DNA from 2 places in the Micrococcus sp. KRD012 genome. Region 2 is predicted to be linked to the other one. Evidence: predicted binding sites of a transcription regulator. Region 2 holds the regulator's gene; the other holds the start of a gene.
What was found. The regulator HrcA, encoded in region 2, represses chaperone genes, less so after heat shock. The targets are predictions, from matches to a motif close to TTNGCACTCGNNNNNNNCGAGTGCNAA.

Region 1 (3,814 bases), on a different contig from region 2:
GTCCTGATCGACCCGCCCGCGTGGCCCGCCCACGGCACCGTGTTCTCCCACCTCGTCTCCGACGCCTCCCTCGAGGAGCTCCACGCGTTCGCGCGGGCGGCGGGGCTCTCGGAGCGGGCCTTCGACCGGGACCACTACGACGTGCCCGCGCACCGACGCGCCGAGCTCGTGGCCCGCGGGGCGGTGCCCGTCACCGGACGGGAGCTGGTGCGCCGCCTCGCCGCCTCGGGGCTGCGCGTGCCCGCCCGGAGCCGCGCCGAGAAGCGCGACGTCGTCCTCGCCCGGCGCTGGGCGCGGCTGTTCGAGGGCACGGCGGCGAGCCCGGACGCGGTGACGACGGCGGGACGCGACCTGCTGGCCCGCTGGGCGGAGCCGCATCGGCACTACCACGACCCGGCCCACCTGCTCGCGGTGCTCGAGTCCGTGGACCTGCTCGAGCGGGCGGGGGCGAAGGCCGGGCCGGATCCGCGTGCGGTCCGCCTGGCCGCGTGGTTCCACGACGCCGTCTACGTCGGGGACCCCGCCGCGCCCGCCGGCCAGGACGAGGCGGACTCGGCCGCCCTGGCCCGGGACGTGCTCACCGACCCGCGGCTGGCGGTGCCGGCCGACGTCGTCGACGAGGTGGCGCGCCTCGTGTTGCTCACCGCCGCCCACGACCCCGCCCCGCACGACGCGGCCGGGGCGGTGCTCTCGGACGCGGACCTCGAGGTCCTCGGCCGCTCCCCCGAGGCCTACGCCCGCTACGTGGCCGCGGTGCGGCGGGACTACGCGCACGTGTCCGACGCGGACTGGGCCCGCGGTCGCGGCGCGGTGCTGGACGCCCTGCTGGGCGCCGAGCGGCTGTATCGGACCGCGCCCGGCCGAGCGCGCTGGGAGGCCGCCGCCCGCCGCAATCTGGCGGCGGAACGAGCCGCGCTGTCGGCCTGAGCGGGGCGCCTCGGTGCTGGCCCGGAACGCGGCGAGGCCCGCCTCCCCGGACGGGGAGACGGGCCTCGCAGGCTGGGCGTCCGAACGGGTCGGGCCGGCTCAGCGGCTGATCACATCATGCCGCCCATGCCGCCCATCGGGTCCATGCCCTCGGCGCCGGCGGCGGCCTTCTCGGGCTTGTCCGCGACGACGGCCTCGGTGGTCAGGAACAGGCCCGCGATGGACGCGGCGTTCTGCAGGGCCGAGCGGGTCACCTTCACCGGGTCGTTGATGCCGGCGGCCAGCAGGTCCTCGTACTCGCCGGTGGCGGCGTTCAGGCCGTGGCCGTCGTCGAGGGTCTTGACCTTGTCCGCCACGACGCCGGGCTCCAGGCCCGCGTTGAAGGCGATCTGCTTCAGCGGGGCCTCGATGGCGACCTTGACGATGTTCGCGCCGGTGGCCTCGTCGCCCTCGAGCTGCAGGCCGCCGAACGCCTTGGCGCCGGCCTGGATCAGGGCCACGCCGCCGCCGGCGACGATGCCCTCCTCCACCGCGGCCTTGGCGTTGCGCACGGCGTCCTCGATGCGGTGCTTGCGCTCCTTGAGCTCCACCTCGGTGGCCGCGCCGGCCTTGATGACGGCCACGCCGCCGGCCAGCTTGGCGAGGCGCTCCTGCAGCTTCTCGCGGTCGTAGTCCGAGTCGGTGTTCTCGATCTCGGAGCGGATCTGTGCCACGCGGCCGGCGATCTGCTCGGCGTCGCCGGCACCCTCCACGATGGTGGTCTCGTCCTTGGTGATGACCACCTTGCGGGCGGAGCCCAGCAGGTCGAGGGTGGCGTTCTCCAGGGACAGGCCCACCTCGGAGGAGATGACCTGGCCGCCGGTGAGGATGGCGATGTCGGCGAGCATGGCCTTGCGGCGGTCACCGAAGCCCGGGGCCTTCACGGCCACGGACTTGAAGGTGCCGCGGATCTTGTTGACCACGAGGGTGGCCAGGGCCTCGCCCTCGACGTCCTCGGCGATGATCAGCAGCGGCTTGCCCGACTGCATGACCTTCTCGAGGATCGCCACCATGTCCTTCACGGAGGAGATCTTCGAGTTGACGATGAGGATGTAGGGATCCTCGAGGACGGCCTCCTGGCGGTCCGCGTCGGTCACGAAGTAACCGGAGATGTAGCCCTTGTCGAAGCGCATGCCCTCGGTGAGCTCGAGCTCGAGGCCGAAGGTGTTGGACTCCTCGACGGTGATGACGCCCTCCTTGCCGACCTTGTCCAGGGCCTCGGCGATGAGGGAGCCGATCTGCTTGTCCGCGGCGGAGATCGAGGCGGTGGCCGCGATCTGGTCCTTGGTCTCGATCTCGCGGGAGGCGGAGAGCAGCTCAGAGGTGACGGCCTCCACGGCCTTCTCGATGCCGCGCTTCAGGGACAGCGGGTCGGCGCCCGCGGCCACGTTGCGCAGGCCCTCGCGGACCAGCGCCTGGGCCAGCACGGTGGCGGTGGTGGTGCCGTCGCCGGCGACGTCGTCGGTCTTCTTGGCGACCTCCTTGACGAGCTCCGCGCCGATCTTCTCGTACGGGTCCTCGAGCTCGATCTCCTTGGCGATGGAGACGCCGTCGTTGGTGATGGTGGGGGCGCCCCACTTCTTCTCCAGCACCACGTTGCGGCCGCGGGGGCCGAGGGTCACCTTCACGGCGTCGGCCAGGGTGTTCAGGCCCTTCTCCAGGCCGCGGCGGGCCTCTTCGTCGAATGCGATGGTCTTGGCCATGTGCAGGTCCTTTCTGGACGTCGGCTTCCTACTTCTGGTGGCTGACCCGCGCCGATGCCCGCGACGGACGGCCCCTGGGGGCCTCATCGGTGGACAGGTCCTCCTCCACGGCGCCGGACCGACCGGGGTACGGCTGGCAGTCGCGCCTTCGGAGTGCTAACCCCATTATGAGCACTCGCACCGGGAGAGTGCAAAGGGTCCGCGGTGCGGGAGCCCGCTCTTCCGCGGACGGCGGACGGCCCCCGGCAGAACGCCTCGGGAGGCGCCCCGCCGGGGGGCCGGGAAGGGTGCGCGTCCGGCACGGCCGCACGGCGGGCGGGTCAGCCGGTGACGACCACCGCGACGCCGTTCACCTGCAGGTTCGGGGTCTGCATGACCGGGAAGCCGAGCTCCTTGCCGACCGCCTCGGCGGCGGCCTTGTTGGCCGAGCCGTTGTACAGGACGGTGGAGGACTGGATGCCGTAGCCGCTCCAGTTCTTCGCGTCCACCGAGGTGTAGCCGGCGCTCGTGAGCCGCTGCGCGTAGGAGGCGGCGAGGCCCTGGGTACGGGTCGCGTTGTACACGGTGACGTGGGTGCCGCGCACGGCCGCGGACTGCGCGGCCGCACGAGAGCTCGACGCGGCCGCGGACTGCGAGCGCGAGGCGTCCGCCGCGGCGGCCGAACGGGACGCGGCGGCGCGCGAGGACTCCGCCGCCTGGGCGGCCGAACGGGACGCGGCGGCGCGCGAGGACTCCGCCGCCTGGGCGGCCGAACGGGACGCGGCGGCGCGCGAGGACTCCGCCGCCTGGGCGGCCGCCGCCGACCGAGACGCCTCTGCGGACTGCGCGGCGGCCTCGGAACGCGAGGCCTCCGCCGCCTGTGCCGCGGCGGCGGCACGGGACGACTCGGCGGCCTCGGCGGCCTCGGCGGCGGCTCGAGAGGACTCGGCGGCCTCGGCGGCGGCCGCCTCCTGCGCCGCCCGCGAGGACTCGGCCGCGGCCGCGGAACGGGACGCCTCCGCCGCGTCCTCGGACGGGGTGGGGGACTCGGTCGCGGGTGCAGTCGACGCCGACGCGGAGGACGCCGAGGAGGACTCGGACGACGCCGACGCCGACGCCGACGTCGACGTCTCGGCCGCCGGGGCCGTCGTCGAGCTCTCGGCGGC
Region 2 (3,814 bases):
GGCGGACAAGTACCTGCTCGCCGAGGAGCTGCTCGGCGCCGCCGGCTACCGCTGGTACGAGGTGTCCAACTGGGCGCGCGACCCGCAGGGCTCCGGGGTCCACCGCGCGCGGCACAACGTGGCGTACTGGGAGGACCAGGACTGGTGGGGGATCGGCCCGGGAGCGCACTCGCACCTCGCCGGCGTCCGGTTCTGGAACGCCAAGCACCCCGCCGCCTACGCGCAACGGCTGGCCACGGGGGTCACCCCCGCCGTCGGCCGCGAGCGGCCCGACGCCGACGCGCGGCGACTCGAGCGCATCATGCTCGCGGTGCGCACGGTGGACGGGCTCCCGACCGCGGAGCTCGTCTCGGAGACGCCGGGGGAGGCCGCGCGGATCCGCGGGGCGATCGCCGAACTCATCGCCGCGGGCCTGCTGGACGGGCGTGCCGCCGTCGACGGGCGCATCATCCCCACGCTCGAGGGGCGGCTGCGCAACGACGCGATCGTCCGGGCGCTGGCCGGCTTCTGACCGGCCGGCCCCGGGTCAGCGCAGGATGCGCAGGTTGAACGGGTACCGGAACGGACGGCCCTTGGACACGTGCGAGGCGCCCATCACGCCGTAGACCGCCATGGCGGCCCACGTGAGCGCGCCGAGGATCGCGAAGATCGGGCCGACCACCGGCAGCAGGGACAGGAAGAAGAACAGGAGCGTGATGAGCGTGGGCGGCCCGGAGAAGTTCAGGGCCTCGCGCGACTCCTGCGAGGTGAACGGGCCGCGGTCGCGGTAGAGCAGCCACACGACCAGCGGGCCGAGCACGCCGAACGCCAGACTGAGGTGGGCCAGCGCCGCGCGGTCACGGTCCTGCTTCGCCGTGAGCGGGGCGCCGCGGCCGCCGGCCGAGACGAGCCAGGCGGGCGGGCCGTGGCCGGTGCGGCCGGCGTCGGGCTGCGCGCGGGTGTTCACGAGGGGCTCCTCCTGGATCGCGGGACCCGCGCGCCGGGGACCGGGCGCAGGGCATGGGCCAGCATAGCGCGCGCCGAGATCAGTGCTCGGGTGCGGCGGTGAGGAAGTCGATGAGCTCCTCCACGCGGCCCAGCAGGGACGGCTCGAGGTCCGCGTACGTGGTGACGTGGGAGAGCAGCCGCTTCCACCCCAGCCCCGTGGCCTCCTTGCTCCCGTGCGGCCAGCCCAGTCCCCGCAGGATCCCCGTCTTCCAGTCCTGCCCCTTCGGCACGACGGGCCACGCGGGGATGCCGAGGACGGAGGGCTTGATGACCTGCCAGACGTCCACGTAGGGGTGACCGAGGATGAGCACGTTGCCCGCGGCCCCCGGCACGCGCATGGCCTCGGCCGCGAGGCGCTCCTCCTTGGACCCGGTGACGAGATGGTCCACGAGGATCCCGAGCCGGCGCCGCGGACCGGGGGCGAACGCACGGATCGCCCCGGCGAGGTCGTCCACGCCGTGCAGGGGCTCCACGACGATGCCCTCGAGGCGCAGGTCCTCGCCCCACACCTTCTCCACCAGCTCGGCGTCGTGCACGCCCTCCACCCAGATGCGAGAGGCGCGGGCGGTGCGGGCCCGCGCCCCCTCGACCCGTCGCGAGCCGGAGGCGGTGCGGGCCGGCGCCGCCGGGGCCGCGGCGGTCGGGGGGACCAGGGTCACGGGCTCGCCGTCGATCCAGAAGCCGCCGCCGAGGGGGAAGCCGCGGCGCACGCCGCGGCGGTCCTCCAGGACCACCACGTGCACGCCGCCGGAGCGCTCGATGCCGATCACGGCCCCGGTGAACCCGGAGGCCACGTCCTCGACCACCGTGCCGGGGGTGGCGGGCACATCGGGGACGGTCCGGGCGCATCGGGGACGGTCCGGGCGGGGCGGCGCGTCAGGTCGTCGTGGCCCGCGGGGCCCCAGCTGCTCCAGTCCATGGGAGAGCACGGTAGCAACGGGGGCGGGCGATCACCGTGAGCGAAGCCGTGCGGGCCGGTCGGGTCGTCCCCCGGGTCGGACGGTAGCATTGGCACTTGACCCGCCGGAGTGCCAGCCAGGGGCACCTCCGGGGTCGCCCCGGATCCCGACGGACCAGAGGAGGACCGAGATGTCGGAGCAGCCCCGCCGCCTGCAGGTGCTCCAGGCGATCGTGGAGGACTACGTGGCGCTGCGCGAGCCCGTGGGCTCCAAGGCGCTCGTGGAACGGCACGCCCTGGGCGTGTCCTCCGCGACCGTGCGCAACGACATGGCTGCGCTCGAGGAGGAGGGCCTCATCGTGGCCCCGCACACCTCCGCCGGGCGCGTCCCCACGGACAAGGGCTACCGCGTGTTCGTCGACCGCCTCTCCGAGGTGAAGCCGCTGTCCCCGGCCGAGCGCCGGGCCGTGCGGACCCTGCTGGACCCGGAGACGGACACCGAGCACATGATGGAGTCCACGGTGCGCCTCCTGGCCCAGCTGACCCAGCAGGTCGCCGTCGCGCAGTTCCCCCACGAGGACGGCTCCACGATCCGCCACCTCGAACTGGTCTCCCTCGCGCCCACGCGCGTGCTCGTGGTCCTCATCCTGTCCACGGGGCGGGTGGACCAGCGGCACGCCGTGCTGGACCGTCCGGTCGACGAGGCGGAGCTGTCCGTGCTCCGCGGCCTCCTGCTGGACGCCCTGCTGGGGCTCGGTCCGGTGCAGGCGGCCACCGTGGTGGACGACGTCGTCACCCGGGTCCGCCCGGAGCACCGGCAGTCCGCCGCCCTCGTGGCCGCGGCCGTCCACGACCTGCTCGAGGCCGGCCGGCAGGACCGCATCGTGCTGGCCGGCACCGCCAACCTGGCCCGCTCCCCGGGGGACTTCGGCGCGTCCATCGGGCCGATCCTGGAGGCGCTCGAGGAGCAGGTGGTGCTGCTGCGCCTGCTCACGGAGATGGAGCAGGACGCCCACGGGGTGTCCGTGCGGATCGGCTCCGAGAACGCCGGATCGCTCGCGGACACCTCGGTGGTCGCGGCCGCCTACGGCCCCGGCGCCGTGGCGAAGGTCGGCGTCATCGGTCCGACCCGGATGGACTACCCGGGCACCATGGCCGCCGTCCGGGCGATCGCCCGCTATCTCTCCCGCATCCTGACCACCTGACGCGCCTCCGCGTGTCCTGGCGGGCCCCGTCCCGCATCGCCCCACGTCCCGCTCTCCCCGAGAGGAATCCCCACCGTGACCGACCACTACGAGACGCTCGGCGTCAGCCGTGACGCCAGCACCGAGGAGATCCGCCGCGCCTACCGCAAGCTCGCGCGCACCCACCACCCGGACGTCAACCCCGACCCGGAGGCGGCCGAGCAGTTCAAGCGCATCTCCCACGCCTACGAGGTGCTCTCGGACGAGGGCCGGCGCCGGGCCTACGACACGACGGGCAACGAGAACGGCCAGGCCGGCTTCCCGGGCGGCTTCGGCGGGGCGGGCGGCTTCGGGGGCTTCGCCGACATCTTCGAGACCTTCATGAACGCCGCCGGCCAGGGCGGCCGCGGCGGCCCCGCCAGCCGCGCCCGCCGCGGCCAGGACGCCCTGGTGACCGCGCGGATCGACCTGCGCGACGCCGTCTTCGGCGGCGAGCAGACGATCGAGCTGGACACGGCCGTGCGCTGCGATCGGTGCGAGGGCTCGTGCTGCGAGCCCGGCACCCAGCCGGAGACCTGCCAGACCTGCCACGGCCACGGCATGATCCAGCGCCCCGTGCGGTCGCTGCTGGGCACCGTCATGGCCACCGAGGCCTGCCCCGCCTGCCAGGGGTTCGGCACCGTCATCCCAACGCCCTGCCACGAGTGCGACGGGCAGGGCCGCGTCCGCACCCGGACGCCGCTGA

Region 1: a site for HrcA is predicted at 2,803-2,829, ahead of groL (chaperonin GroEL). Genes of this name have one in related genera too.

What each region holds. Positions count from the first base shown of each region.
Region 1 is NZ_JABFBB010000002.1:9,913-13,726, forward strand. Features, by position in the region: gene J1M37_RS00250 (DUF4031 domain-containing protein) at 1-927, shown strand, start outside; gene groL (chaperonin GroEL) at 1,038-2,669, opposite strand; gene J1M37_RS00260 (LytR C-terminal domain-containing protein) at 2,990-3,814, opposite strand, start outside.
Region 2 is NZ_JABFBB010000019.1:21,154-24,967, reverse strand. Features, by position in the region: gene hemW (radical SAM family heme chaperone HemW) at 1-511, shown strand, start outside; gene J1M37_RS11545 (DUF4870 domain-containing protein) at 527-946, opposite strand; gene J1M37_RS07850 (DUF3097 family protein) at 1,026-1,892, opposite strand; gene hrcA (heat-inducible transcriptional repressor HrcA) at 2,077-3,090, shown strand; gene dnaJ (molecular chaperone DnaJ) at 3,166-3,814, shown strand, end outside.